One region of the Candidatus Allofournierella merdipullorum genome, then DNA from elsewhere that is predicted to be linked to it. Evidence: a T-box and tRNA genes for the amino acid it is inferred to sense, from the RefSeq annotation. Region 1 holds a T-box; the other regions hold tRNA genes.
The links. A T-box is a leader RNA that pairs with one kind of tRNA and senses whether it is charged. The one in region 1 lies ahead of pheS (phenylalanine--tRNA ligase subunit alpha), so its partner is inferred to be a tRNA-Phe.
Positions count from the first base shown of each region.

Region 2: it encodes a tRNA-Phe, which carries the amino acid that the T-box ahead of pheS (phenylalanine--tRNA ligase subunit alpha) is inferred to sense. The anticodon was not compared.
Region 3: it encodes a tRNA-Phe, which carries the amino acid that the T-box ahead of pheS (phenylalanine--tRNA ligase subunit alpha) is inferred to sense. The anticodon was not compared.

Region 1 covers NZ_DBFNWJ010000051.1:7,565-9,749, reverse strand. Annotated here, with positions in the region: gene ACMNAY_RS09610 (holo-ACP synthase) at 63-437, opposite strand; T-box leader at 558-789, shown strand; gene pheS (phenylalanine--tRNA ligase subunit alpha) at 847-1,869, shown strand; gene pheT (phenylalanine--tRNA ligase subunit beta) at 1,890-2,185, shown strand, end outside.
Region 2 covers NZ_DBFNWJ010000058.1:5,631-7,815, forward strand. Annotated here, with positions in the region: gene ACMNAY_RS10445 (DUF1622 domain-containing protein) at 1-465, shown strand, start outside; tRNA gene ACMNAY_RS10450 (tRNA-Pro) at 759-835, shown strand; tRNA gene ACMNAY_RS10455 (tRNA-Gly) at 839-914, shown strand; tRNA gene ACMNAY_RS10460 (tRNA-Phe) at 922-997, shown strand; gene ACMNAY_RS10465 (dihydropteridine reductase) at 1,360-1,719, shown strand; gene ACMNAY_RS10470 (TetR/AcrR family transcriptional regulator) at 1,739-2,185, shown strand, end outside.
Region 3 covers NZ_DBFNWJ010000043.1:139,688-141,872, reverse strand. Annotated here, with positions in the region: gene ACMNAY_RS07830 (class I SAM-dependent DNA methyltransferase) at 1-14, shown strand, start outside; gene hslO (Hsp33 family molecular chaperone HslO) at 7-873, shown strand; tRNA gene ACMNAY_RS07820 (tRNA-Gly) at 1,013-1,088, shown strand; tRNA gene ACMNAY_RS07815 (tRNA-Val) at 1,096-1,171, shown strand; tRNA gene ACMNAY_RS07810 (tRNA-Asp) at 1,176-1,252, shown strand; tRNA gene ACMNAY_RS07805 (tRNA-Phe) at 1,259-1,334, shown strand; tRNA gene ACMNAY_RS07800 (tRNA-Gly) at 1,341-1,416, shown strand; tRNA gene ACMNAY_RS07795 (tRNA-Cys) at 1,450-1,524, shown strand; gene ACMNAY_RS07790 (deoxycytidylate deaminase) at 1,637-2,125, shown strand; gene radA (DNA repair protein RadA) at 2,146-2,185, shown strand, end outside.

The sequences.
Region 1 (2,185 bases):
GGCTGCCCCCGCTTTTTGTGCGGGGCCTCGGTGGTAGTATGCCCGGCGGGGCCGGGATTTAATCAGGCCCGGTCCAGCACGGCGAAGGCGGCGGCAAGGCCGCCCTCGTGGCTCAAAGAAAGGCTCACATGCAGCCCGTTTTCCGCCAGCCAGGCCGCCGCCGCGCCCCGCAGCGCGTAGTAGGGCGCGCCGCTCTCGGCCCGCAGCACCTGGATGTCCGCCAAAGAAAAGCCGCCCAGCCCCTTGCCGCAGGCTTTCAGAAAGGCTTCCTTGGCGGCGAAGTTCGCCGCCGCGCTGGCCGCCCGCCGCGCCGGGGAGAGCTTTTCCAGAAAGGCCCGCTCTTCCGCCCCGAACACCCGCTGCCAGAAGGCCTCGCTGCCAAGGCTTTTTTCCATCCGCTCAATGCGCACCATATCCACGCCAACGCCGGCGACCATACGCAGTTCCCTCCTTTTCGGTAACAGTTTTATGGTATCACGGCCGGGCGCAGTTTACAAGGCGATGAAATGCGCCTTTTGGCTTGCAAAACGGCGAAGGGTGTGCTATCATAAGTGCTGTGAAACGCGCTGACGAAGGAAAGTAGCGCCGTTCTCCCGGCACAGAGAGGGGCCCCCCGGCTGCAAGGGCCCTGCGGTGGGGGCGGAGGTGAAGTTCCCTTCCGAGCGGCTTTGCTGAACCCTTCGGCAGTAGGCAGAGACGGCATTCCCCCGTTAGCGGGAGCTTGAGTGTTTGCTCAAAGAGCAAGAATCCGGGTGGTACCGCGGAGCTTTTACCGGCTTCGTCCCTGTGAAAACACGGGGGCGAGGCCGTTTTTGTTTGCCCCCCGAAGGAAAGAGAGGAAACGACATGAAAGAGGCATTGGAACAGATCCGCCAAACGGCGAGCCAGCTGATCGCCGCCGCCGACAGTGAGAAGGCAGTGGACGAGCTGCGGGTGCGCTTTTTGGGCAAAAAAGGCGAGCTCACCGGCATTCTGAAGCAGATGGGCAAACTTAGCGCCGAAGAGCGCCCGGTGGTGGGCGCGCTGGCGAACCAGGTGCGCGAGGAGATCGACGAGCGCATCCGCGCCCGCATGAAGGAGCTGGCGGACGCCGCCCTCACCGCCCGCCTTGCCGGCGAGACCATCGACGTGACCCTGCCGGGCAAGCGCCCGGAACAGGGCGGCCTGCACCCCTTCCATCTGGTGCTGAACGACTTCAAGGACATCTTCCTGGGTATGGGCTTTGACGTGGTCAGCGGCCCCGAGGTGGAGCTGGACCACTACAACTTCGAGATGCTCACCATCCCCAAGACCCACCCCGCCCGCGACACCCAGGACACCTTCTACATCACCGAGAACATCCTGCTGCGCACCCAGACCAGCGGCATGCAGATCCGCACCATGGAGAAGCGCAAGCCTCCTATCCGCATCATCGCCCCCGGCCGGGTGTACCGCTCCGACGCGGTGGACGCCACCCACAGCCCCATCTTCCATCAGATCGAGGGCCTGGTTGTGGACGAGGGCATCACCTTCAGCGACCTCAAAGGCACGCTGGAAGTGTTCATCAAAAAACTCTACGGCCCCGACACCAAGGTGCGGTTCCGTCCCCATCACTTCCCCTACACCGAGCCCAGCGCCGAGATGGACATGAGCTGCTTCAAGTGCGGCGGCAAGGGCTGCTCCATGTGCAAGGGCGAGGGCTGGATCGAGATTCTGGGCTGCGGCATGGTGCACCCCAAGGTGCTGGAAAACTGCGGCATCGACTCGGAGAAGTACACCGGCTACGCCTTCGGCATCGGCCTCGAGCGTGTGGTCATGATGCGCTACGGCATCGACGACATGCGCCTTCTGTACGAAAACGACCTGCGCTTCTTAAAGCAGTTTAACTGAGGACAAGGGGGACAACACCAATGGTATTACCCATGAACTGGGCGAAGGAATTCGCCGATCTTACCTGCTCCGCCAAGGAGATGGCCGACCGGCTCACCATGACCGGCAGCAAGGTGGAGTGCTACGAAAATGCCGCCGACGCGGTGGAAAACGTGGTCATCGGCCGCATTGTGTCCATCGTGCCCCATCCGGACTCCGACCACATGGTCATCTGCCAGGTGGAGGTTGGGCAGTCTGCGCCGCTGCAGATCGTCACCGGCGCGGCCAACCTCAAGGTGGGCGACCTTGTGCCCGTGGCGCTGGACGGCTCCAAGCT
Region 2 (2,185 bases), on a different contig from region 1:
GCTCCGATGGCGACCCCGATCCCGGAAGGGGTGACGAACGCCGACCCGATGTTTTTCAGCACGCTCTATGAGCAGCTCCACGAGGGCCTGGTGACTCTGGTGAACCTGTCGGTGGTGCTGCTGGAGTTCATCGGCGTGGGCGTCATCGTTGTGGCGGCGCTGCAGGGCATTCTGAACTATATCCGCCGTGACCCCCTGACCCGCCTCAAGCTGGCCAAGGGCATGGCCATGGGCCTGGAATTCAAGCTGGGCAGCGAGATTTTGCGCACGGTTGTGGTGCGTGAGTTCACCGAGATCGGGCTGGTGGCCGCCATCATCGTGCTGCGGGCGGCGCTGACCTTCCTCATCCACTGGGAGATCAAGACCGAGGAATCCCAGATGGAGCAGGAGCTGGAGCGGCGGCAGGCGGAGATCCAGGACATCACCGAAGAGGCCGAGGAAAAACGGGCCCAGCAGGAAAAATAAAAAAATTCGTCCCTCTGCATTGACGCGGAGGGACGAATCTGTTATAATAGCGAAAGTGCCCTTCTGGGATACGGGCGCCAGCCTTTTCCCGAACATAGCGGGATGTAGCGCAGTTCGGTGGGCGAAGCCGAGCGCCGCCGGTGGCGGATGAAGCGAGGCGGAGCCCTTGACGCGCAACAGAGCGGGCCAGCCGCCCTTCGGTGCGGCGCAGCACGCGACAATTGCGCTAAGGGAGCTGCGGCCCTCTTTATCAGTGCTTTTGGGCCCGATGGGCCTTAAAGATAGACAAAAGACGGGATGTAGCGCAGTTCGGTAGCGCGCCTGCTTTGGGAGCAGGATGCCGCAGGTTCAAATCCTGTCATCCCGACCATGTGCGGCTTTAGCTCATCTGGTAGAGCGCCACCTTGCCAAGGTGGAGGTAGCGAGTTCGAGCCTCGTAAGCCGCTCCATTTTTTTGCCTCTGTAGCTCAGTTGGTAGAGCAGGGGACTGAAAATCCCCGTGTCATTGGTTCGATTCCGATCGGAGGCACCACCGCGTCGGAGCAAAGTTCGCTTTGCTCCGACGCTTTTTTGCAAAAAAGCGTCATCCGCCCGCTCCCTTGCTCCTCCTTCTCCCCGCGAAACTTTGCTTCGCAAATTTCCGCGGGGGCCCCGGCCGCCCCAGGGGGCGGCCACGAGCGGCATATCGCTTGCGGCGACTTTTTTTGCAAAAAGTCACCGGCGCGCTCACTCCGCTGCGGCTCCTTTTCCCCGCGAAATTTTGCTTCGCAAATTTTCGCGGGGGCTCCGGCTTAAATCGTCACAACGGGCGAAGGGTGTCGTTCCTTTTTTGCCCCGCATCCTCTATGATGGTATCAGCAGCTGCGAAACCACATCACAGAGGAGAAACCTAAAATGAATACCGACAAAATCTTTGCAGAAGCCATTGCCAACGAGTACGCGCCCAAAGACACCTCCAAAGTCGTCGCCCTGCGCAAGCTGGACCGCCGGGCCAAAGCCCCGGCCAACATCTTCGCCTACGGCTTCGGCCTTTTGATGACCCTGGTCCTGGGGGTGGGCATGTGCCTGTCCATGCAGGTGATCGGAAACGGCGGCGTTCTGATGACGGGGGCGGGCATCGTCCTGGGCGTTTCGGGCATCATGGGTGTGGGCCTCAACTATCCCATCTACAAAAAGCTCCTGCGCTCGGGCAAGGAAAAATATGCCTTTGAGATCATGCAGCTGGCCCGGGAGATCAGCGAAGCAGGGGAGTGACCGCGGGGAGGGCGGCAGGATGAACAAGTCCGAGAGCAAATATTTCAACACCGCCGTGCGGATGGACGAGGCGCTCATCGCGCTGTTGGAGGAGAAGGACCTGGAGTATATCACGGTGAAGGAGATATGCCGCCGGGCGGGAGTGAACCGCTCCACCTTCTATCTGCACTATGAGACCATCGCCGACCTGGTGAACGAGACCATGGAAACGATCAACCGGCGCTTTGAGTTCTACTTCCCCCGCCGGGGCGAAGAGGTCCTGGGCGATCTGGACCGCCGGAAACGGGAAGAACTGGTGCTGGTCACCCGGGAGTATCTTTTGCCCTACCTGCGCTTTATCCGCGACAACAAAAAGGTCTACCGGGCGGCCTTCCGCGCCCCCGCCAGCATGCAGGTGGACGCCCGCTACGGGGAACTGAAACAGCACATCCTCGGCCCCATCCTGGAGCGGTTCGAGATCCCGGCC
Region 3 (2,185 bases), on a different contig from region 1:
CACACAATGGCTAACATGATTCGCGGTATTTCCGACAACGGCGGCGTGGTGTTCTACGGCGTGGATTCCACCAACATCGTGGCCGAGGCCGAGCGCATCCACAAGACCAGCGCTGTGACCAGCGCCGCGCTTGGGCGGCTTCTCACCGCTGCCTCCATGATGGGCATCACTTTGAAAAGTGAGAAAGATTCCCTGACCCTCCGGCTCAACGGCGGCGGACCTGCCGGCACCGTACTGGCTGTAGCCGACGGCGCGGGCTGCGTCAAGGGATACGTGCAGAACCCGGTGATGGAGCTGCCTCTGCGCGGCGACGGCAAACTGGACGTGGGCCGCGCTGTGGGCAAGGACGGCACTCTGAGCGTCGTGCGCGATCTGGGCCTCAAAGAGCCCTATGTAGGGCAGATCCCGCTGGTGAGCGGGGAAGTGGCCGAGGACATCACCGCCTATTACGCCACCAGCGAGCAGACCCCTACCGTGTGCGCGCTGGGCGTTCTGGTCAACCCTGATCTGTCCATCCAGTGTGCGGGCGGCTATATGATCCAGCTTCTGCCCGGTGCTACCGAGCAGGAGATCTCCATGCTGGAGCAGAACGTCTCAAAGGCTCCCAGCGTCACAAAACTTCTGCAGCAGGGGATGGGCCCCAAAGAGATCATGGATCTGGTCCTGCAGGGGTTCGACCCGCAGGTGCTGGACGAATACGATGTGGCTTATAAATGTGACTGCAGCCGCCAGCGGGTGGAGCGCGCGCTGCTGAGCATGGGCCGCCAGGAGCTGGAGAGCCTTGCGCAGGAAGAAAAAAGTGTGGAAGTGAACTGCCAGTTCTGCGTCAAGACCTATAATGTAGACATTGCAAAGCTTCTGAAATCCCTGTAAAATCCTGATAAAACCATATGGTTTGCACATCTTTGGAGAAACTAAAATAAAGTTGAGAAATAGTCTTGACAAAGCAGGAAAGATGCGGTAAAATAAACACCGTCGCCAAAAGAGATTGGCGGTGCAAACCAATGGATTTGCGGCTTTAGCTCATCTGGTAGAGCGCCACCTTGCCAAGGTGGAGGTAGCGAGTTCGAGCCTCGTAAGCCGCTCCATTTTTTTGGAAGTTTAGCTCAGCTGGGAGAGCATCTGCCTTACAAGCAGAGGGTCAGCGGTTCGAGCCCGTTAACTTCCACCATTGTGGCCCGGTAGTTCAGTCGGTTAGAACGCTAGCCTGTCACGCTAGAGGTCGTGAGTTCGAGCCTCATCCGGGTCGCCATTTTTTGCCTCTGTAGCTCAGTTGGTAGAGCAGGGGACTGAAAATCCCCGTGTCATTGGTTCGATTCCGATCGGAGGCACCATTTTCTGCGGCTTTAGCTCATCTGGTAGAGCGCCACCTTGCCACGGTGGAGGTAGCGAGTTCGAGCCTCGTAAGCCGCTCCAAAAACAGAACCGACTTCTCCTCGGTTCTTATCTGGTGCCGTGGCCAAGTGGTAAGGCAAAGGTCTGCAAAACCTTCATTCACCGGTTCAAATCCGGTCGGCACCTCCAACCACACCGCAAACGTAACAGTTTGCGGTGTTTTTTGTTGCCCGCAGCGGGTCGACTGTGCTATACTGAAATTCTGATAACCTCGACATCAGAAAGGGGAGCAGCATAACCAATGGAACGTCGGGACAAAGTAAACTATTATCTGGACCTGGCAGAAAGCGTTTCTCAGCGCGGCACCTGCATGCGCCGGCATTACGGCGCGGTGATCGTAAAAAACGACGAGGTGATCTCCACGGGCTATGTGGGCGCGCCCCGCGGCCGCAAAAACTGCGATGACATGAAGGTCTGCATCCGCGAAAAGCTGAAGATTCCCCGGGGTGAGCGCTATGAACTGTGCCGCAGTGTCCACGCGGAGGCAAACGCCATCATCAGCGCCTCCCGCGACAAGATGCTGGGCAGTTCGCTGTATCTGGTGGGGATCGATATGGCCACCGGTGACTATGTCAAAAATGCCAGCAGCTGCTCCATGTGCAAGCGCATGGTCATCAATGCGGGCATCGAAAAGGTGTATATCCGGGATACAAGGAATGAATACCGTATGGTCCGTGTTCAGGACTGGATCGACAACGATGAGTCGCTTGAGGGCGTGTTCGGATACTGAGGGCAAAGGCGGTCTGTATTTTGAAGGATAACAAGCTGAAAACGATTTTTGTCTGCTCCA